3 regions of the Photobacterium sp. NCIMB 13483 genome follow, and region 1 is predicted to be linked to each of the others. Evidence: riboswitches for the same ligand, from Rfam matches in the RefSeq annotation. Region 1 holds a riboswitch; each other region holds the start of a gene.

Region 1 (7,367 bases):
TGGGGCGTAGAAAGTAATTTTGGCAAGATTCAAGGTAATTACAATGTTGTTGAAGCATTAGCAACATTGGCTTATGACGGTCGTCGTGAAGCTCTATTTCGTAAACAAGTCATGGCTGCATTAGAAATATTACAAGATGGTCATATTACGATTGATGATATGAAGGGATCTTGGGCTGGTGCGATGGGTCAGTGCCAATTTATGCCAACCTCTTATCTTACTTATGCTGTTGATGGTAACGGCGACGGTAAAGCGGATATTTGGAATACAAAAGCGGATGTTTTTGCCTCAGCGGCTAATTATTTAAAACTTTCTGGCTGGAATAGTGAATATACGTGGGGACGTCCAGTTAAGTTGTCACAAGTATTAGCTGAGAGTTATGAAGGTACGGAAACAGAAAAAGGAAAGACACTGGCAGAATGGAAAAAATTAGGTGTGATGAATAGCAGTCATGGTGCATTACCTGCTGCTGATATTCAAGCATGGTTAATTCAGCCTGATGGCGGTGAAGGTAAGTCCTATCTAATATATGAAAACTATCGAACATTACTTAAATGGAATCGTTCGCATTATTTTGCTTTAGCAGTAAGTGCATTAGCTGATCGTATTCAATAACACAGTTATTATTAGATCTGTATACAAGTTTAATGAGTGATAAAAAAGCTAGGCATTAATGTCTGGCTTTTTTGTTATTTATGATTGTCACTAATATATATTGTTTTATTCTTGCTAGCGATATTTATAAGCGAAATAATAATCGTAATATTGATAGCAGATATAAAAAAAGCCTAAACAAGTTAGGCTTCTTTATTTAAAATCTTAGATTAGATTTCAAACTCATCAAGAGATTGACCATCATCTAATGCTTTCTTTAGCGCGCTAGGCGTACGGCCTTGGCCTGTCCATGTCTTTTCATCGCCATTTTCATCGATGAATTTATATTTAGCTGGACGAGTTGCACGTTTAGTTTTTGGTGCTTTTGCTAAACTTGCTAGTAATTCTTCTGGGTCAATACCGTCGGCTAATAGCATTTCACGATATTGAGCTAGTTTTTCATTACGCTCATTTTCTTTAGCTTGTTCTTCAGCTTCAGCTTCTGAACGTTCAGTAACAACTGTTGTTAGTTTATCTAACGCTTCTTCAAGTTGCTCTAGTGTATATTCGCGCGAAAGTGCGCGTAGGCTTCGAAGGTTTAAAAGCGCTTTCATTGCATCAGACATTTTATATTTCCTGTTATTTTTAATTAACTGTAAATAATAATAGCAGCATTAAAACATTTTTTGCAATAGTAATACTTTTATACATTACGTGTAAAACATTTTAATCATTTCTTTATTTAAAAAATAGTTATGTTCGGTATATGACACTATTTATAAAATATTTCTTCATTAAAAGTATAAATATGAGCCAAACAGTTTTAGTTATTGTTGTTGCTCTTTATATGTTAAATGATAATAAAATTAAAAATGGTATACCGCTTCGTTATTGCTGAACCTTTATAGTTGTTGCTAATCCATTTGTGATATCTATTGTTAATAATTTTAACTTACAGTGTTGCAAAGTTGAATCGTTTACGTAGAATGTTTCATTACATCTTTAATGATAAGGGTAGAGGTGCATTGTTTATTAGTAACTAATATGAGGGTGATACCTATGACTATTAGTGAAAGGGGTCAATGCCGAAGTAAGAAGCATATATCAAATACTCTTACTGGGGTTACATTGAATAAGTGTAATACTGCCATAGTAGATAAAGATATAACTATGGAGCGCTACTGTAGAGGCTGGGAAGGCTAACCTTCTTTCTATATACTCAATTTAATATGCCATCATGGTTATATCTAGCAGTAGATCTTCTAACCAGAATTGGTTGTCGTAGAGATTATAAACTTTGATAGATTATTCCCACTCCTTAACATCCATTATTCCGCCATTAGTCGCGCTTGGCTTGGCGATTCTTACGCGTAGAGTTCTATTGTCTTTAGGTACAGGTGTTGTGCTTGGAGCATTATTTCTTAATGATTTTTCTTTCGCTAATACAGCGTCCTATCTTGTTACATCAATCAAAGGGTTATTCATTGCAGAGGATGGCATAAATACTTGGAATATGAGTATTGTGCTGTTTTTAATATTGCTCGGGATGACCACTGCGTTATTAACTTTGTCTGGGGGGACTCGTGCTTTTGCTGAGTGGGCACAGACAAAAATTAAAACCAAACGTGGGGCAAAACTTTTGGCCGCTTTTTTAGGGGTATTCATTTTTGTCGACGACTATTTTAATAGCCTTGCGGTTGGTTCTATTGCCCGTCCTGTAACTGATCGTTTTCAAGTTTCACGTTCAAAGCTTGCTTATATTCTTGATTCAACGGCAGCACCTATGTGTGTATTAATGCCAGCATCAAGTTGGGGAGCTTACATTATTACGCTTATCGGCGGAATATTAGTGACTCACGGCGTTACTGAATATACGCCATTAAGTGCCTTTATGACGTTAGCTCCAATGAATTTTTATGCTATTTTTGCATTAGCAATGGTGTTTGTGGTGTCATGGTTCCAGTGGGATATTGGACCCATGAGAAAACATGAAAGAGCGGCTTGTCATGGTCGTGGAACTGATGTCGGCGGTGATGTTGATGATCAGGCGAAAGACTTAACAGAAGAGCTCGATATCAAAGAGAGTTTGCAAGGACGAGTTGGTGATTTAGTGTGGCCAATTATTATTCTTATTATTGCTACGTTCTTTTTTATGGTATTTACGGGCTATCAAGTTCTTGTTACAGAAGGTAAGCCATTTTCATTATTAGGCGCTTTTGAAAATACCAATGTTGGCCAAGCATTATGTCTTGGTGGTAGCTTTGGTTTAATTGCCGCGATTATTCCTGTGTTTCGTCAACGTATTGCAGCAAAAGAGATCAGTAACACGCTTTGGGTTGGCGCAAAATCAATGTTTGGTGCAATTTTAATTCTATTGTTTGCATGGAGTATTGGTGGCGTTATTGGTGATATGAAAACGGGACAATATTTATCTACCCTTGTTCAAGGTAATATTAATCCAGCATTACTACCAATGATCCTGTTTTTATTATCAGGCATTATGGCATTCTCAACCGGCACCTCATGGGGAACATTTGGCATAATGTTACCTATTGCTGGTGATCTCGCTGGGGCGACTGAAATTAGTTTAATGTTACCTATGCTTGCGAGTGTGCTTGCAGGTTCGGTGTTTGGTGATCACTGTTCTCCAATATCTGATACGACGATATTGTCATCGACAGGTGCTCGTTGTCATCATATAGATCATGTAGCGACCCAATTACCTTATGCATTATCTGTGGCCGTTATTTCTGCGATTGGATTCTTAACCTTAGGGATTACAGATTCATTAGCATTAGCATTTTTAGTGGCAACTGTTGCATTTATATTAATGTGTTTCCTTTTATCATGGTTGTCGAGCCGACCATTAAAAGGGGCGGCATTGCGTTAATAGTAAACGTTATTAAAATAACCCAATGGGCGTAAATTGAACCAGTTGATGATGATCAACTGGTTTTTTTATAGTAACAATAACAGTTGTTGACCTAGGTACTTTCCATTACCAGTAATTTTATGTAGCATCTGCGCGATTTTTAAATGTAATTCGTATGACTAGGAAAGCTAATGGCCCAGATGTATTTCTATTACTCAGCAATGAACGCTGGGAAATCGACCACATTATTACAATCATCATTTAACTACCGTGAGCGCGGCATGACGCCAATTATTTTTACGGCGGCGATTGATGATCGTTTTGGTAAAGGTAAAGTTAGCTCTCGCATTGGTTTACAAGAAGATGCTGAATTATTTAATTCAAAAGATGATTTGTACCAGATATTAATCAACTTTTCGAATGCAGGAAAAATTGATTGTGTGCTAATTGATGAATGCCAATTTTTAACCAAAGAGCAAGTTTATCAATTAACTGAAGTTGTCGATAAATTAGATATTCCAGTGTTATGTTATGGATTACGTACTGATTTTCTTGGCGAGTTATTTGAAGGTAGTCGTTATTTATTATCTTGGGCTGATAAATTAGTTGAGCTAAAAACAATTTGTCACTGTGGTCGTAAAGCAAATATGGTTATTCGTCAAGATGAAGCGGGTAATGCTATTGCTGATGGTAATCAGGTTGAGATTGGTGGTAATGATCTTTACCTCTCAGTGTGCCGCGCGCATTATAAAGAAGCACTGGGGCGATAATACGCATTTAAATGAATAAAAAAGGAAGCATAGCTTCCTTTTTTTATGCGGCAATAACAATTTCGTTGCGTAATAAAATAAGTAACATCAGAATAACAGGTGTTGTTTGAATCTTATTGTATGATTTATGAGATTATTACGTATTGCATATTAATGACGATTACTCATTATTGTTGGTGACGTTGTTTAAGTTTATTGATGACATCTTCCAGAGCAAGATTCTGATCTTGTAATAGAACCAATAAGTGGTAAATAAGATCAGCTGATTCACAGACTAATTCCGCTTTATCACCCGACGTTGCCGCAAGCGCGACTTCAACCCCTTCTTCGCCCACTTTCTGCGATATACGTTTGGTACCACGGTTATAGAGGCTCGCGGTGTAAGATGAGTCGGGATCTGCACCTTTACGATCAGCCAGTACTTGTTCAAGTTGATGAAGGAACACCAGTGCCGGTTGAGTATTAGTCGTGTCATCATTACCAAAACAACTAGTGGTGTTTAAATGACAAGTTGGGCCAATTGGATCGACTTGAATTAATAACGTATCTTGATCGCAATCGAGCTGAATACTTTTTAGGTGTAATACGTTGCCTGATGTTTCCCCTTTGGTCCATAAGCGATTTTTAGTGCGTGACCAAAAAGTGACTTGTTTAGTGGCTAATGTTTTAGCTAACGCTTCATCATTCATGTAGCCCAGCATTAATACTTGGCCACTGTTGTTATCTTGAATAATAGCAGGGATCAATCCGGCTACTTTTTCCCAATCAATAGATGTTGTTAAACTCATAGTCGAATCTCCAGCTGTTGTTGTTTTAGATAGTGCTTTAACTCACCAATATTAATGATTTGTTTATGAAATACTGATGCCGCCAGTGCGCCATCAACATTGGCGAGTTGAAATGCATCATGAAAGTGTGACATTTCACCCGCGCCACCAGAAGCAATTAAAGGCACGTTACAGACACTGCGTACCATATTGAGTTGATCTAAGTCGTAACCGTTACGCACGCCGTCTTGGTTCATCATATTTAATACGATTTCACCTGCGCCACGACGTTGGACTTCTTCAACCCAATCACGTGTTTGCCATTGAGTGGCTTTGGTACGGCTTTCATCTCCCGTAAATTGATAGACCTGATATTGACCCGTTTCAGCATCAAAATAGGAATCAATACCGACAACAATACATTGCACACCGAACTTATTCGCTAGTGTGGTGATTAATGACGGATCAGCCAATGCTGGTGAATTGATAGAAACTTTATCGGCACCAAATTGAAGAATACGGCTTGCGTCTTCAGCTGATTTGATGCCACCTGCGACACAGAATGGAATATCAATCACTTCTGCAACGCGAGATACCCAGCTTTTATCAACGACTCGGCCATCGCTTGAGGCGGTAATATCATAGAAAACCAGTTCATCTGCACCTTCTTCAGCGTAACGTTTTGCCAGTGGTACGATGTCGCCAATGATTTCGTGATTACGAAATTGGACGCCTTTTACAACCTGACCATCACGGACATCTAAACAAGGAATAATACGTTTAGCTAACATGTGTTCTCCTTAGCTATTCCAACACGTAAACGCTTGTTCAGCGCTAAATTTACCGTCAAGCAGAGCTCGACCCACAATGACGCCAGCCACGCCTGAACCTTTTAATGCTGTAATATCATCAAGTGAGCCAATGCCGCCCGATGATTGAAATTGGACTTGTGGATATTGACGGCATAAATCAACATACAATTCGACGTTTGAACCTGTGAGTGTGCCATCGCGTGAAATATCAGTACACAAGACGTGTTTTAATCCTACTTTTAGAAAGTCTTCAAGTAGCGTTTCAATGGTGACACCTGAGTCTTCTTGCCAGCCTGATACCGCTACAATACGGTTGCCGTTGTTATCAATATTAATATCAAGGGCTAATACAATATGCTCTGTACCGTATTTTTCGATCCAACCTTTAACCCTTTCTGGTTGTTTAACGGCAGTTGAGCCAATAACTACCCGTTGTGCGCCAGCATGGAGTAAATCACTGACATCTTGTTCGCAGCGTACTCCGCCACCAATTTGAATATTAGCTGGCGTACTTGCCAGTAATTGACGAATAAGCGTCAGTTGGCGTGCTTGAGTATTTTTAGCACCAGTTAAATCAACCAAGTGCAGCCAGTTAGCCCCCGCTTGGTGATAAACGGCAAATTGTTCTGTTGGGTTCACATTATATTCAGTCACTTGTCCGTAATCGCCTTGAAATAGACGCACAACTTGTCCATCGATTAAGTCTAATGCGGGAATAATCATCACATGTCCTTTGTATGGTTATTGCTGATTTTTTATAGTTCTAAGAAGTTCTTTATCAGTTGCGCGCCAGCTTTACTTGAGCGTTCTGGGTGAAACTGCACCCCATAGTAATTACCGCTTTGCACTGCAGCTGTAAAGCTTTGGCCATATTGCGCACTGGCGATGGTTTTGCCACCTTGCTGTGCGGTATTGTCAAACACTGGCATGGCATAGCTATGAACGAAATAAAAATAGCTTCCCGCTGGAATATCTTTAAATAGCGGGTGATTATCTTGTGGTGTAATGGTATTCCAACCCATATGCGGAAGTGGTAACCCCTCTGCTTGGATTTTCTCAACTGACGCATCACACAAAGCTAAACAGGGAATAATGTCGTTGCCATTTTGACCGTGTTCTTGTGATTCTTTGCCAAGTAGCTGCATTCCTAAACAGATACCTAATAACGGTTTGGTTACTTGTTTTACCAAGTTGACTAAATCACGTTGCTCAAGATTATGCATTGCTTCGCTGGCTGTACCCACACCGGGTAAAAACAACTTATCCGCGGCTAATACCACTTGCGGGTCTTTACTTATTTGTACCTGATAGCCTAAGCGCTCAATGGCAAATCTAACCGAAGAGACATTGGCGCATCCAGTATCAATAATCACCACCCGTTGCTTGGTGTTAGTGATGGTGTTGGCGATGGATGGTGCTGTCATTACAACACTCCTTTGCTGCTTGGAAGCTCATTACCTTCCACTTTGATCGCTTGGCGCAGCGTTCGTCCAAAGGCTTTAAATAAACTTTCAACAATGTGGTGATCATTATTGCCTGTTGACGATAAGTG
Region 2 (7,367 bases), on a different contig from region 1:
CGCCATTATCTATTATGCCCTTGCCACATTTGAAGGCCCATTACTGGCTATTCGTTGGTTTAATATGATTGCGCACAACACTGACTGGATCATCGGTCATGTGCATTCTGCGGCTCTAGGTTGGGTGGGCATGTCTGCCATTGCGGTTTTTTATTATTTTATTCCCCGCCTTTGGGGCCACCAGCAATTATGGTCGAATCGCTTAGTTAAATGGCATTTTTGGTTTGCACATATAGGAATTCTTATTTACGCAGTAGCATTGTGGATCGCTGGCATTGGTCAAGGTTATATGTGGTTACAACAAGAGCCAAATGGCAGCTTAACTTATAGTTTTGTAGATGCAATGAACTTTTCCTCACCATGGATGTTGGCGCGTTTCATCGGTGGTGTCAGCTTTGTATTTGGGTTAGTACTAATGATATATAACCTTTATCGCACCCTAAAACAGCCATTAACAACCCCATCCTCAACTGAGGAGATCAATGAACATGCTTAATAAAGATTTCACACAATCGGTGTTTATCTTAATTATTTCCACCGTCATTGTTGCCAGTATTTCTTTTCTTGTTTGGGTGCTACCCGCATTCTTTTATCAAGACAAACTAATTGCAGAATCCAGTGCTAAACCACTGACAGCATTAGAAGTCGAAGGCCGAGATGTCTACATCAGTGAGGGCTGTCATACTTGCCATACTATGATGGTGCGCCCCTTAGATGCAGAAATAAAACGTTATGGCCGCTATAGCCGAGAAAGCGATGACATTTATGAATTTCCTAATTTATGGGGATCTAAACGTACCGGCCCTGATCTCACCAATCTTGGACGCAAATACTCTGATCAATGGCATGCTATACACCTAAATAATCCACGTGATGTTGTACCCACCTCTATCATGCCCGCCTATCCTTGGTTATTTGAACAGGTGCTAGATGGAGAAGATGCAGAAGCAAAACTCAAAGCATTACGCATATTAGGTGTGCCTTATAATGATAAAGAAATACAACAAGCACGCCTTGCCGTTAAAGGTCATACCAAAGCTGAGGCACTGATTGCTTATTTACAAAGTCTAGGACACGAGCAGGGAGTACAGCAATGAACACTTTCTGGAGCAATTGGGTTACATTATTGACCTTACTGTTTTTAATTTTTATGCTCATCGTCGTGGTGTATTATTGGCGAAAAAATCATACTGCAGATAAAGATAAAACAGTTGATAGTTTTGATAACATTCAAGAAAACGATGCTGCTGTTCCTAAGTTATTATTGTTCTCTTATGGCATTGCATTTCTATTCGCTGCTATATTTTTAGTGCTTTACCCTGGACTTGGTAACTGGCAAGGCTTAATGGCATGGAAATCAACCAGTGAAGCTACTCAGCCTCATGCGACTGATTTAGAAGCACAAATCATACAAGCAAAACTCAGCGACAGTTCATATCTGCAATTGAGCCAAGACGATACCATAGTAACCACGGGTAAAGCCCTGTTTCAAACCCATTGTGCCGCTTGTCATTTGAGTGAAGCGGAAGGTCAAACCCACTTTCCTAACTTAACTGATGATGTGTGGCTTTATGGCGGTACAGATAAAGATATTTATCACTCCATTACTCAAGGCCGTAATGGTGTTATGGCGGGTTGGAAAACTCTTCTATCTGCTGAAGATATCAATCATGTCGCCACTTATATTGCCTCGTTACAAGCTGATCGTATTCTTTCAGCATCAAGTTTTGCATTACAGCAAGGTAAAACTGTCTTTAATAAAAACTGTACCAGTTGTCACGGTAGTGATGCAAAAGGCAATCAATTACTAGGTGCACCCAATTTAACCGATAATATCTGGTTACATAATGGCAGTATTGAGGGCATTACGCATACCATAAACAATGGTCTTAATAATGTTATGCCAGCCTTTGCCCAGCAACTTTCTGATGCTGAAATTCAAGCATTAGGCGCCTATCTACGTCATCAAAATACTGTTCGTAAAACCGAAATTGCCCAATTAAACAAAGAGCAAATTACTCAAGGACAATATCTCGCTTACGCTGGAGACTGCGTTGCTTGTCATACTGGTGAAGGTGGCGAATTATTTGGTGGCGGATTAGGTTTTGTTACTCCATTTGGTACATTGTATTCCACTAATATTTCATCGCACCCTGAATTTGGAATTGGTGATTACACATATACTGAGTTTTATGATGCTCTGCATAAAGGTAAAGGCAAGCACGGCTATCTTTATCCTGCAATGCCCTACTCTTCTTATCAATACATCACTGATGCTGATACCAAAGCATTGTGGGTATACATGCAATCACTCGATTATGTGAATACTCGTAATTTAGATAACCAAATGATGTTTCCAAGTAATATTCGCTTAGGCTTATTAGGTTGGAATATCGCATTTCTTGATACCGACCCATTACAATATCCAGCCAACAGCACTGAAACTTGGCGTCGAGGTAAATATTTAACCATGAGCTTAGGTCACTGTTCTGAGTGCCACACACCACGAAATATTGCTCAAGCGTTAATTGCCGATAAGCTCTTTCAAGGTAATTTAATTGATGGTTGGATGGCACCTGATATTACCGCAACCGAGCTTTATCAAGATCGCTGGGATGTAAATTCACTGACTGATTTTCTTAAAACAGGCCATTCCGAAAAAGGCACCGCATTTGGTGGTATGGCGGAAGTGGTAAAAAACAGTACCCGCTATTTAACCCGTGAAGATGTCAGTGCTATTGCGGAATACCTTATTACAGGCGACAAATATAACGTAGTAGATAAATCGGTTGGTCAAATTACACCACCAGGCTTTGGTGATTTAACACCAGCACAAATAAATATTCAGAATCCTAATTTAGCTGAAGGTCCTGCCGATCAACAAACTAAAGATCAACAATTATATGGGCTGTATATTCAAACCTGTGGTGCTTGTCATGGCCCAGATGGTAAAGGTCGCGAAGGTATTGCACCAGCACTGCTTAATAATGGCATCATCATGCATAAAGATCCGTATGACACCATTGCCGTTACTATTCGAGGCTTAATGCCAAACTTCTTAGAACAAGAAATAGATTTTATGCCAATGAGTAGTTTTAACACCGTTTTAAATGATGCTGATTTGGCTCAATTAATTACATTTGTACGTCAAAAATTAGGGGGAAGAAATATCCCTGTGGCAGAAAAAGAGGTAACTAAAATTCGTCAAGATCTTATCAAAGCAGGATTTGCAGGCAATATTCATAATATGACCCAACCGATGAACGACAATCCTGAATAACGAAACAATATGCAACAATAACGAAATAAGCATGTGCTAACTGATTGAAACTATAATCAGTTAGCTGAGCTGCTGTATTTTAAACCTATTACACAATTTAGCATTATTTTTTATTGCTTGTGAGAAATATCTAGGTATAGTCAAGACTAATCCTTTGAGTAGAGGCGCGCTGCCTAAAAGTATTCGGTTGGAGGGAGATCCCCAATGAGAGCCGAAGAAAGGAGTCAGCGCCGAAGTAATTATTGAGTCATCAATAATCGCTGGTTCTGTATTTAATAAGTACAGAACTGCCATAGTTATGTTGTCTATGGAGCGCTACCCTAAGGGATAAGAAGTATTATTTCTAAAGAAATCTGTTTCTCTATCCTTTCGGTAGATCTCCACCTTATTATAGGTGTTTAAGAGATCCATGAATTTAGTTCAATATTCTGATTCATTATTATCAGTAGTTCCCGCACTACTGGCAGTTATTCTTGCAATTACTACCCGCCGCGTATTGTTATCTTTAGGCGTGGGCATTATTGCAGGATCAATCCTTCTAAATAATTTCAACCCACTCGCAGCACTACAATATCTTTTACATCAAATTCTTGGCTTAGTTTGGGCTGATGGTGCGATCAACACCAGTAACGTTAACATGTTATTATTTATGTTATTACTCGGTGGTTTGATTAGCTTAATGACCGCAACAGGCGCAACCAAGGCATTTGCTGAATGGGGTGTTCGTCGCTGTAAAGATCGTCGCAGTGCCAATATCTTAACGGGTATGATGGTATTTGCCTTCTTTATTGATGACTTCTTCCACAGCTTATCTGTTGGACCTATTTGTCGCCCCGTAACTGACCGTTTTCAAATTTCACGAGCAAAATTAGCTTACCTGTTAGATTCAACCGCAGCACCGGTATGTGTTATTACCCCTATTTCATCATGGGGTGCCTATATCATTGCGATCCTTGGTGGTATTTTGGTGACCAACGATATTACTGAAACGAGTCCGATTTCATTATTCGTACAGATGATTCCAATGAATCTATATGCTGTGTTTACCTTATTAATGGTGCTTGTGGTTATCACGTTCCAACTTGATATTGGTCCAATGCGTAAGCACGAAGAGCGCGCACGTGACGGCCAACTTTGGGATGAATCAAAAGGTCACCCAAAAGGGCTAGAAATCACCACAGAAGGTGAAGGTAATGGCACCATGATTGATATGGTCTTACCAATTCTTACTCTGACTGTTTCTAGCGTTGTGTTTATGATCATCAGTGGCGCAGAAGTTTTAGCCGCTAAAGGTCTGGCATTTAGCTTAATTGGCTCAATCGAGCATACAGATGTAGGTTCATCATTAGTGTATGCCGCATTATGTAGTCTTGTAGTATCCATTGTGTTAGCACTGCGCTTAAAGTTGCCACTAAAGACATGGTTAACAGCTGCACCTCAAGGTGTTCAAGCGATGATGCCAGCAATTATCATTCTGTTATTTGCATGGACAATTGGTACTGTTGTCAGCGATATGGAAACTGGCCAATACTTAGCATCATTAACAAAATATGGCCTACCTGTTGAGTTACTGCCTGCATTAGTGTTCTTACTTTCATGTGGTATGTCTTTTGCGACCGGCACTAGTTGGGGTACATTTGGTATCATGCTGCCATTGGCAGGTGATATGGCGATTGCAAGTGATGTTAACTTATTAATGCCTATGCTATCAGCAGTATTAGCAGGTTCTGTCTTTGGTGATCACAGTTCACCGATTTCAAGCACCAGTATTTTGTCAGCAACAGGTGCAGGCAGTCATCACATGGATCACGTTATGACGCAGTTACCTTACGCATTAACTGTCGCTTTCGGTGCTTTCCTTGGCTACCTTGCAATGGGTATAACAGGCTCAACCATTATCGGTATTGCAGTAAGTTCAGTCTGGTTCATCGGTTGTTGTGTCTACCATGTGCGCCAAGATAAGAAACAACAACTCGTTGTAGCGACGCAAACTCATTAACAACAACCGCTATTAACGATAATCCCCGTTCGTTTTCGTGCTTATTTGATTTATTCTATAGCACTAAACCGCGGGGATTTTTTTGATCAGGAGAAGTAATGGAATATTTACACACTATGGTACGTGTCAGTGATTTAGATGCCTCACTGGACTTTTACTGCAATAAATTAGGGTTAGTTGAAACAAATAGAAAAGAAAGTGAACGTGGGCGTTTTACATTAGTATTTTTAGCCGCACCCACTCAAGTACAAACGGCGGCTCAAACACAATCGCCATTATTAGAATTAACCTACAATTGGGATGCTGAAGCCTATACTGGCGGCCGTAATTTTGGTCATCTTGCATTTCGTGTTGATGATATTTATCAATTATGCCAACACTTACAAGACAGCGGCGTGACGATTAATCGCCCACCCCGTGATGGTCATATGGCTTTTGTCCGTTCGCCTGATGGTATTTCAATTGAATTACTGCAAAAAGGTGAGCCGTTATCCCCTGCTGAACCGTGGGTTTCACAAGCTAACATTGGTGAATGGTAACCATTAATCAATGCTGCCACAGGCATATCCCGTATTCCTGTGGCGATCATTGATTAGCATAACTATTTATAAAACAACGATACCTAAATTACCTAATAGTTGCTCTTGTTGCCAATCACAAATTTGAGCCCCTTCCAAAGACACTCGGCGAACATCAACATTATCAAGATCAACATGGCATAGGTTAGCTTCATTAAATATCGCTTGTTGCCATTGCTCACTTGAAAATTCACCACGGCTTAAATCAGAACCTTTAAATGACACGCCGATTAAATTAGCGCCACGCCAACGGTTTTCAAATAGCTCACATTTTTCAAGCATCACACTTTCTAAGTTGGCATAGCTCAAATCACATCCAGAAATAAATGCCGAACAAAAGAAAGAATTATGCGTAATGTAATTAGCAAAAGACGCATAATGGAAATCAGCACCTTTAAGATTACATTGGTGCAATTCAATACCAAAGCATTGTGCGTTACGAAAATTTGCCATCGCTAAATTACAACCTTTAAAACTGGCATCTTTTAATTTCGTATAAGCAAAACTGCAACCGTCAGTCTCTCCTGCTTCAATAAAGCTACAATCAATAAAACAAGCATCGGTTAAATTTGCACGTGAAAAATCACAGCGAAAAAACTGACATTGTTCAAAGGTTGCTTCACTTAAATCTTGATGGGAAAAGACTTCGCCATCGAATTGTTTTTTTGCAACATGCATCAATTATTACTCTATTAATGTCTAAAAACAGCCCTATATTAATAACAAAAAACCATTAATTACCAGTAAAAACAGTGAACTAATAAATATTTTTTTACATTAGCTTAAATAGCTAAATCTCGCGTTTTTAAGGGGTGCTAGTCATGTTATTTAAAATAAAATGCATGAACGTTTATTGTTTTTATTAACGCCTAACAAAGGCGCTATTAGGGTGTTATAAATAGACATAAAAAAACAGCCGCTGGTATTGATCAATAATCAATAGCAGCAGCTGTTTTTTCATTAGAGGTTGCGGTTAAATAATAACCACACGCTATAAATGATTAGGCACATCACAATTTGAAGCAGCGCCAACTTTCTTGTTTACTGATTCAACAGTGTAAGTGTTTTTTAAACTACGGAAAACTTTAGCGGTATAAACGTCATGATTTTCGATTGAAAATGTAACGTTGTAATTCATACCAGCAACAACTTGTTGAGTAACATGAATAACATTTTTTAACTGATGATCACCAGCAATGTCTTTTACTGCGGCTTGTGCTGCAGCCGTTACTTCAGGTGTGATTTCACCTTGTTGCCAGCCACCAGGAATTGCGTGAGTATAGTCACAGCCCGTTTGCATATTTGCCTCGTTAGTCGTTTTAACATCTTGTGCACTACACGCCACTAACGCTAATGAACCCAAAGCAACAACCAGAAGTTTCTTATTCATGACTTTTCCTATTTATAGTAGACATCTCTATAACAACATAAAAACAGTGTTCATTGCAAATAAAATTGAAAAAAAAGATTAATTTGCAACTTTATACTACATATTTCCGATAAGATTGCT
Region 3 (7,367 bases), on a different contig from region 1:
GGTCAGTTAGCTATTTATGATGATCTGTCTGATGAATTACGTAATGCCGTTGAAGACGTGGTACTTAATCGGCGTGATGATAGTACCGATCGCTTGCTTGATATTGCCGCTAATTATCGTGATAGCGGTGCGATTGAAGAAGATCGGACTCAGCAAGAATGGCGTAGCTGGCCAGTTGAAAAGCGCTTAGAACATGCGCTGGTTAAAGGCATTACTGAGTTTATTGTTGAAGACACTGAACTTGCGCGAGCCAATGCAAGCAAGCCATTAGAAGTGATTGAAGGTCCACTAATGGCGGGTATGAATGTCGTCGGAGACTTGTTTGGTGAAGGCAAGATGTTCTTGCCTCAAGTGGTTAAATCCGCTCGCGTTATGAAACAAGCTGTTGCCTATTTAGAACCTTATATCAACGCCGAAAAACAAGCGGGATATACCAACGGTAAAATTTTATTAGCCACAGTAAAAGGCGATGTTCACGATATAGGTAAGAACATTGTTGGAGTCGTACTTCAATGCAATAACTATGAAATTATTGATTTAGGTGTGATGGTATCATGCGATAAAATATTGCAGGTCGCCCAAGAACAAAACGTTGATATTATTGGACTGAGTGGTTTGATTACGCCATCACTTGATGAGATGGTACATGTTGCCAAAGAAATGCAGCGACGTGGGTTTGAGGTGCCATTATTGATAGGTGGTGCCACCACTTCAAAAGCGCATACTGCAGTGAAGATTGAACAAAATTATCAACAACCGGTGGTGTATGTCTCTAATGCCTCACGCGCTGTTGGTGTCTGTTCGGCATTATTATCAGAGCACCAGAAGCCAGCATTTGTTGAGCGCCTAGCTGCTGAATATGATGTTGTACGTGAACAGCATGCACGTAAAAAGCCACGAACGCCTCCAATCACCTTAGATCAAGCGCGTGCAAATGCGGTAATGCTTGATTGGGAAAATTATACGCCGCCGCAACCAAAACAAGCGGGTGTGCATACTTTTACCGATTTCCCGGTGGCTAAATTACGCCAATATATCGATTGGACACCCTTTTTTATGACTTGGTCATTGAGTGGTAAATATCCAACCATTTTACGCCATGAAGTTGTTGGGGTTGAAGCAACCAAGTTATTTAACGACGCTAATAAGATCCTTGATGACATTGAACGTACAGGCATGATCAAAGCTAATGGCGTGTGTGGGTTATTTCCTGCCAATAATATTGGTGATGATATTGAAGTATATACCGATGATACTCGTACTGAAGTACTAACGATATTGCATGGTTTACGCCAACAAACCAAGAAGCCCAAAGGGCCAAATTATTGTTTATCTGATTATATTGCCCCAAAAGAAAGCGGCAAAGCCGATTGGATTGGTGCTTTTGCAGTGACGGGTGGGATTGGTGAATACGATATTGCTGATCAGTTTAAAGCGCAAGGTGACGATTATAATGCGATCATGATTCAGGCGGTGGCGGATCGACTTGCAGAAGCGTTTGCTGAGTGTATGCATCAAATGGTACGTAAACAAATCTGGGGTTATGCCGCTGATGAAGATCTTAATAATGACGATTTAATTCGTGAAAAGTACCAAGGTATTCGTCCAGCTCCTGGGTATGCCGCCTGTCCTGAACATACCGAAAAAGGGGCGATTTGGCAGTTATTGGATGCAGAAGCCAATACTGGCATGGTGTTGACCGAAAGTTATGCCATGTGGCCGGGGGCTGCAGTATCTGGTTGGTATTTCTCACACCCAGATGCGCGCTACTTTGCTGTCGCACAGATCCAGCATGATCAGTTAGCAAGTTATGCTGATCGCAAAGGTTGGGATTTGATCGAAGCTGAAAAGTGGTTAGGGCCTAATTTGTAAAATAATCATTAGGTTAAAATAAAAAAGGCGCAAACATTGCGCCTTTTTTTTATCTTTTTTCTTATTTGTTCTGATAGTGATTATTCTAAAAGTTGTTGGTGCAGGGTTGTTATGACTGATTTAGCATCGGCTTCATGGACTAAAAAGCACAGATTATGCGGGCTAGCACCATAACAAATAAGGCGTAAATTATACGCATCAAGTGCGCCAAAGATATGCTTGGCTGAGCCTTTACTGTCACTCATATGATTACCAATCAACGCCACTAACGATAATCCCTGTTCAATATCAACACGGCACAATTGATTTAATTGTTCAACGGCAGCGGAAGGTAATGTTGGGGCACCACCGCCAGTATCGGTTTGATCGAGCGTTAACGAGACACTGACTTCTGAGGTGGTTATTAAATCGACCGAGATTTTATGTTCTGCCAAAATACGAAACACTTCGGCTAAAAAGCCATAAGCTTGAAACATATTAAGACTGGTGAGTGTCACCATAGTCTGATTTCCACGCAATGCTAGTGCTCTAAAGAGTGGCGCTTGATTCACGGTTTTTCTGATCCATGTTCCACCTTGTTGCGGCGCTGTTGATGAACCAATAAATACTGGAATTTGGTGGCGAATGGCTGGAACCAGTGTTGATGGATGGAGGATCTTAGCACCAAAATTGGCCATTTCAGAGGCTTCACTAAAGCTGATTTCTTTGATCGGTTTCGCTGCAGCTGTAATGCGAGGATCGGTAGTGTACATTCCCGGAACATCGGTCCAGATCTCTAGCGTGGTCGCATCAACGGCTTCTGCAATTAATGCTGCACTATAATCACTGCCACCTCGCCCTAGTGTGGTGGTATTGCCAAGCTCATCACGGCCAATAAAGCCTTGTGAAACCACAATCTGAGTATCGATAAGTGGCACTAAATGTTGTTGAGCTAATTGGCGAATAAGTTCGGGTTGCGGTAATGCTTTACCAAATTGGGTATCAGTACGCATGACATCACGAATATCAAATCGTATCGCAGCAGCATTCATTTCGACTAAAATTTGATTAAAAAGATGGGTTGATAATAGCTCGCCATGACTGACTAATTTGTCAGTAAGTTGTGATGATGATGCTATTGCTGCCTGCGCAGAGGCAGAGGCTATATCATCTAATAGTGTGTAAATAGCACCACTCACTGCGTGTGGATGCTGAAGTTGATCCAGTATCTGTTGGTGAGTCGTGGTTAATTGCTGTAAATGTTGTTGGCGTAAAGTGATATCACTAATCCCCTTGGCTAAGGCGACCAGTAAATTGGTCACGCCTGAGCAAGCACTTATTAACACTATTTTGGTGTGTGGATTGGCAATAACTATATTGGCACTGCGACACATTGCGGCATAGTTGGCGACACTGGTGCCACCAAATTTGGCCACAATCACTGGGTTGGTTGTTGCGGTCGAAAGCATGCTCATTACGGTGTTCTCCCTTATATCGTAAATACTGCAAAGTAGACTTTTGCTTCGGAAGAATTCCCGACGTCCATTGTCGAGGAGGTAATAGGCAGTAACGCTGGTGCGGCTACCCAGAAGCTCCCCATCATAGTCAACCTGACTTAGATGACAGCCTGAGAGATTCAACTCTCATAGCCGATATCATCTGCCCCAAACAGGTGATATCTCGGCGTTACTCTCCCTCACAAAATTGATTTAGGGTTGGGCCCTTCAATTTTGCTACCTAGGTAACGCACCTCTTCTGTCGTGAATAATCACTGTTGTTATTGAATAGGAAATCGCCCTTAGTTGTCAATTGTTAAATGATAATTTCTCGATAGTTAACAAAAAGTAGGTATAACTAACAGGATCTCAGGTCGTTACTTGCAGCTTTGGCATTGCTCTAATACTCTGTAATAACGATTAATCTTTCCATCACCCTATTGATAATAATCATGATTTAATGGAGTTGAATCTATGCCTATCACCAGTTTTATACCGCCTCAAAGAACACTTATGGGACCGGGGCCCTCTGATATCTATCCACAAGTATTACAAGCACTAAGCCGACCGACAATTGGTCACCTTGATCCGCTATTTATTAAAATGATGGATGAGCTTAAGCAGCTACTACAATATGCATTTCAAACGAAAAATACGTTTACGATTGCGGTGTCAGCGCCAGGTAGTGCGGGTATGGAAGCCTGTTTTGTTAATTTGGTTGAGGCGGGAGATAAGGTATTAGTTTGCCGTAATGGTGTATTTGGCGATCGTATGCGAGAGAACGTTGAACGCTGTGGCGGTATAGCCATTATGGTTGATAATGCATGGGGCGAGCCTGTATCTCCTGCTTTGGTTGAACAAGCATTACAGACCGATCCTGATATTAAAATTGTTGCTTTTGTACATGCAGAAACGTCAACTGGCGCATTATCTGATGCAAAAACCTTGGCTGAAATTGCACGAAAGTATGGCTGTTTAACCATTGTTGATGCCGTAACATCTTTAGGTGGCGTACCGTTGCTGGTGGATGAGTGGCAACTTGATGCGGTTTATTCTGGTAGTCAGAAGTGTTTATCTTGTGTACCTGGATTATCGCCACTGACGTTTTCCGAGCAAGCTATAAATAAAATTCAGCAACGTAAAACAGCAGTGCAAAGTTGGTTTTTAGATCAAAGTTTAGTGCTGGGGTATTGGAGTGGTGAAGGTAAACGTAGTTATCACCATACTGCGCCTGTTAATAGTTTATACGCTCTACATGAAGCTTTAGTGTTGTTACATAACGAAGGGTTAGAGCAAGCTTGGCAACGACATCAACGGACGCATCTTGAATTGAAAGCTGGACTTGAAGCGCTAGGGATTGAATTTGTGGTTGCAGAGGAATATAGGCTACCTCAGCTTAATACGGTTTATATTCCAGAAGGCGTCGATGATGCCGCGGTAAGATCGACTTTATTAGAGCGTTATAATTTAGAAATTGGTGCAGGATTAGGCTCGCTTGCAGGTAAAGCATGGCGGATTGGATTGATGGGTTATGCTGCGCGCAGTGAAAATGTCGCTTTGTGCCTTAAAGCCCTTGAAAGCACATTGAAATAAAGTAGTGATGAACCATCAATAGCGATAGCGTTCGCCATTGATGGTTGTTCGTCATGGTTACTTTGCTGATGACGTTGTGGTTGTTGCGGCGCTAAGTTGTGTGAGGCTTGGAAATAGTTGTTGTGCTTCTGCCGCCACTTGCTCAGCTTGAGCAGTGTTACCTTGATCGTTATATGCTAATACTAAGTTCTGATATAACGCTGGTCGTGGCCAAGTGAGGGCTTTTTGATTAGCCCAAATAATATAATCTGTCACCAATTGGGGTTTATTGGTGGCGATTCCAACTTGTAATTGAGTGTGGTGTAAATCCCACTCAAAGCGATCTTGCCATGCCCATGGATTATTCACTTTGACTAAATAATTGATATCAACTGGACGTGTTGTTTCAAACTTAGTCAGTAACCATCCTGAATATAAGGTGGTGATCATAAAACTGGTTACCATTATCGGTATTGTGATGGCACTGACTTTAAGAGCAAGTACATATTGAGTTTGATAGCGATGGTATTTGGTGGTGAGATTATCGACCCAGAAGATCAAAATAATAAACATGATCCAATGGGCAAGTGAGTGATAAAACGGATATTCCAGTTGCGTATGTAATACGATTGGGAAAAATAAGCCAACTAACGCTAACTGAGTACCATTTGGGGCTTTCTTGATGCTAATCATGACCGCTAATGCTGCAATGATTAACCCCAGCAACGGTACAATTCCACCTTCTACAGCCCAAAAAAGTAATTCATTATGCGGGTGATCTAAGCTTGGTACCCCCGCAGCTTGATGCGCTGGATCTCGCTGATGCCATAATGCGGTTTGGGTGATGTAGGTGACTTCAAATTTACCATAGCCATAACCTGTTAGGGGCTTAGTGGTAAACATCTCATAGGCTTGTGGCATGATGGTTGCGCGCTGGCTTTCTAATGTTACTCGTGCTTGTTGTGCAAAAGAGCTGTCGGTAACGGTACTAAATTGCCATGCTAATGCCATGCCTAATAATAACATTAAGCCCCACATACGCTGTTGATATTTTGCCGCAAAGCGAAACAAATAAGGCAGCATTAATAATGAACCAATGCTTGCACCCAACCAACCTGTACGTGAGTTTAGTACCACCAGTAGTGGAATCGTTACGACAGGAACAGCGAGTAAGATAAGGTGTTGCCAGGCCCATTTACCTCGATAGCGGGGTAAGCGTGCTAATAGATAAGCGGCAATAACAAGTCCCGTGGCTAAGAAACTCGCCATCACATTGGGTTGTTGGAAGATACCGTAAGGGCGGTTAGCAATAACGTCATAACCAAAACGGTTGTGGGTTGATAGTCCTAAAAATTGATACCAACCAAAGGCAGCTTCGAGCAATACCGCAATAGTAATAAACCATAATAGTCGTTGGCGTTGATTATGAGTAAAAACAAACTGCTGTAAGCTAACAAAAAATAAAAAACCAGCCCAGAGGGTGAGTAAGCGGTTTGAAGTGCCAAAGCCATCGGCATTAGCATAAAAAACGGGAAGTGACAGAAGTAGACAGCTACCAAATAAAATTAACGTCATACGAGAGTAACGCCAAATTTTTTGACGACAAATTTCTAATAAACCGCAACTAATGGCAAAGCTAAATGGAATCCATGCACTGGCATTAAAAGATAGCTCAAGTCCTGAACCGCCAGGGTTGTGCTGAAAGTAGTGCATTGCAACGATAAAAAATATACCAACGCTGGCTAAGAATAATCGCACTAAAGATAAAGGCTTAGAAATCCGTTTCTGTTCTAATTTCGTACCTTGAAGTTGTAACACTGTCATGGTGAGTCCTGAGTAAAAAAACAAACAGGCTGACTATTGCCAACCTGTTTGATAGGGCTTAATTACACTTTACAATTAGATGTTAAGTAGAGGCTTAAGAAACCTCGCAGTATGGGATCCAGCAACAAGTGCAACTTGTTCGGGAGTACCTGTTGCAATAATTTCACCACCGCCATTACCGCCTTCGGGACCGAGATCTATGACCCAATCAGCGGTTTTTATTACATCGAGATTATGTTCGATAACAACGATGGTATTGCCACGATCACGTAGCTTGTGTAGCACTGTTAATAACTGTTGAATATCGTGGAAGTGTAAGCCTGTTGTGGGTTCATCTAAAATATAGAGGGTTTTACCTGTATCACGTTTAGATAATTCTTTGGCTAGTTTAACCCGCTGTGCTTCACCACCTGATAAGGTTGTTGCTGCTTGTCCGAGACGAATATACGATAAGCCGACATCGATTAATGTCTTCAATTTTCGTGCAATTGCTGGAACGGGTTCAAAGAACTGATGTGCATCTTCAACGGTGAGCTGTAAAACTTCATCAATACTTTTGCCTTTATAGCGTACTTCTAGCGTTTCACGATTATAGCGTTTACCTTTACACGCATCGCATGGGAC

Evidence for each region. A riboswitch is a leader RNA that binds a small molecule or an ion and turns the genes downstream of it on or off. The one in region 1 is predicted to bind lysine.
Region 2: linked by a shared signal. The riboswitch ahead of C9I86_RS16345 (Na+/H+ antiporter NhaC family protein) and the one ahead of C9I86_RS00960 (Na+/H+ antiporter NhaC family protein) in region 1 are both predicted to bind lysine.
Region 3: linked by a shared signal. The riboswitch ahead of lysC (lysine-sensitive aspartokinase 3) and the one ahead of C9I86_RS00960 (Na+/H+ antiporter NhaC family protein) in region 1 are both predicted to bind lysine.

Annotation. Positions count from the first base shown of each region.
Region 1 covers NZ_PYLV01000001.1:199,595-206,961, forward strand. The annotation lists gene C9I86_RS00950 (lytic transglycosylase domain-containing protein) at 1-615, shown strand, start outside; gene C9I86_RS00955 (H-NS family nucleoid-associated regulatory protein) at 825-1,220, opposite strand; lysine riboswitch at 1,602-1,783, shown strand; gene C9I86_RS00960 (Na+/H+ antiporter NhaC family protein) at 1,892-3,484, shown strand; gene C9I86_RS00965 (thymidine kinase) at 3,658-4,236, shown strand; gene hisIE (bifunctional phosphoribosyl-AMP cyclohydrolase/phosphoribosyl-ATP diphosphatase HisIE) at 4,404-5,024, opposite strand; gene hisF (imidazole glycerol phosphate synthase subunit HisF) at 5,021-5,794, opposite strand; gene hisA (1-(5-phosphoribosyl)-5-[(5-phosphoribosylamino)methylideneamino]imidazole-4-carboxamide isomerase) at 5,804-6,538, opposite strand; gene hisH (imidazole glycerol phosphate synthase subunit HisH) at 6,571-7,239, opposite strand; gene hisB (bifunctional histidinol-phosphatase/imidazoleglycerol-phosphate dehydratase HisB) at 7,239-7,367, opposite strand, start outside.
Region 2 covers NZ_PYLV01000025.1:5,600-12,966, forward strand. The annotation lists gene ccoN (cytochrome-c oxidase, cbb3-type subunit I) at 1-496, shown strand, start outside; gene ccoO (cytochrome-c oxidase, cbb3-type subunit II) at 489-1,097, shown strand; gene ccoP (cytochrome-c oxidase, cbb3-type subunit III) at 1,094-3,280, shown strand; lysine riboswitch at 3,432-3,606, shown strand; gene C9I86_RS16345 (Na+/H+ antiporter NhaC family protein) at 3,690-5,279, shown strand; gene C9I86_RS16350 (VOC family protein) at 5,378-5,818, shown strand; gene C9I86_RS16355 (Qnr family pentapeptide repeat protein) at 5,885-6,535, opposite strand; gene C9I86_RS16360 (cystatin domain-containing protein) at 6,849-7,247, opposite strand; gene C9I86_RS16365 (5-carboxymethyl-2-hydroxymuconate Delta-isomerase) at 7,339-7,367, opposite strand, start outside.
Region 3 covers NZ_PYLV01000027.1:52,459-59,825, reverse strand. The annotation lists gene metH (methionine synthase) at 1-1,872, shown strand, start outside; gene lysC (lysine-sensitive aspartokinase 3) at 1,953-3,320, opposite strand; lysine riboswitch at 3,433-3,614, opposite strand; gene C9I86_RS17155 (alanine--glyoxylate aminotransferase family protein) at 3,822-4,940, shown strand; gene C9I86_RS17150 (PglL family O-oligosaccharyltransferase) at 4,998-6,743, opposite strand; gene uvrA (excinuclease ABC subunit UvrA) at 6,819-7,367, opposite strand, start outside.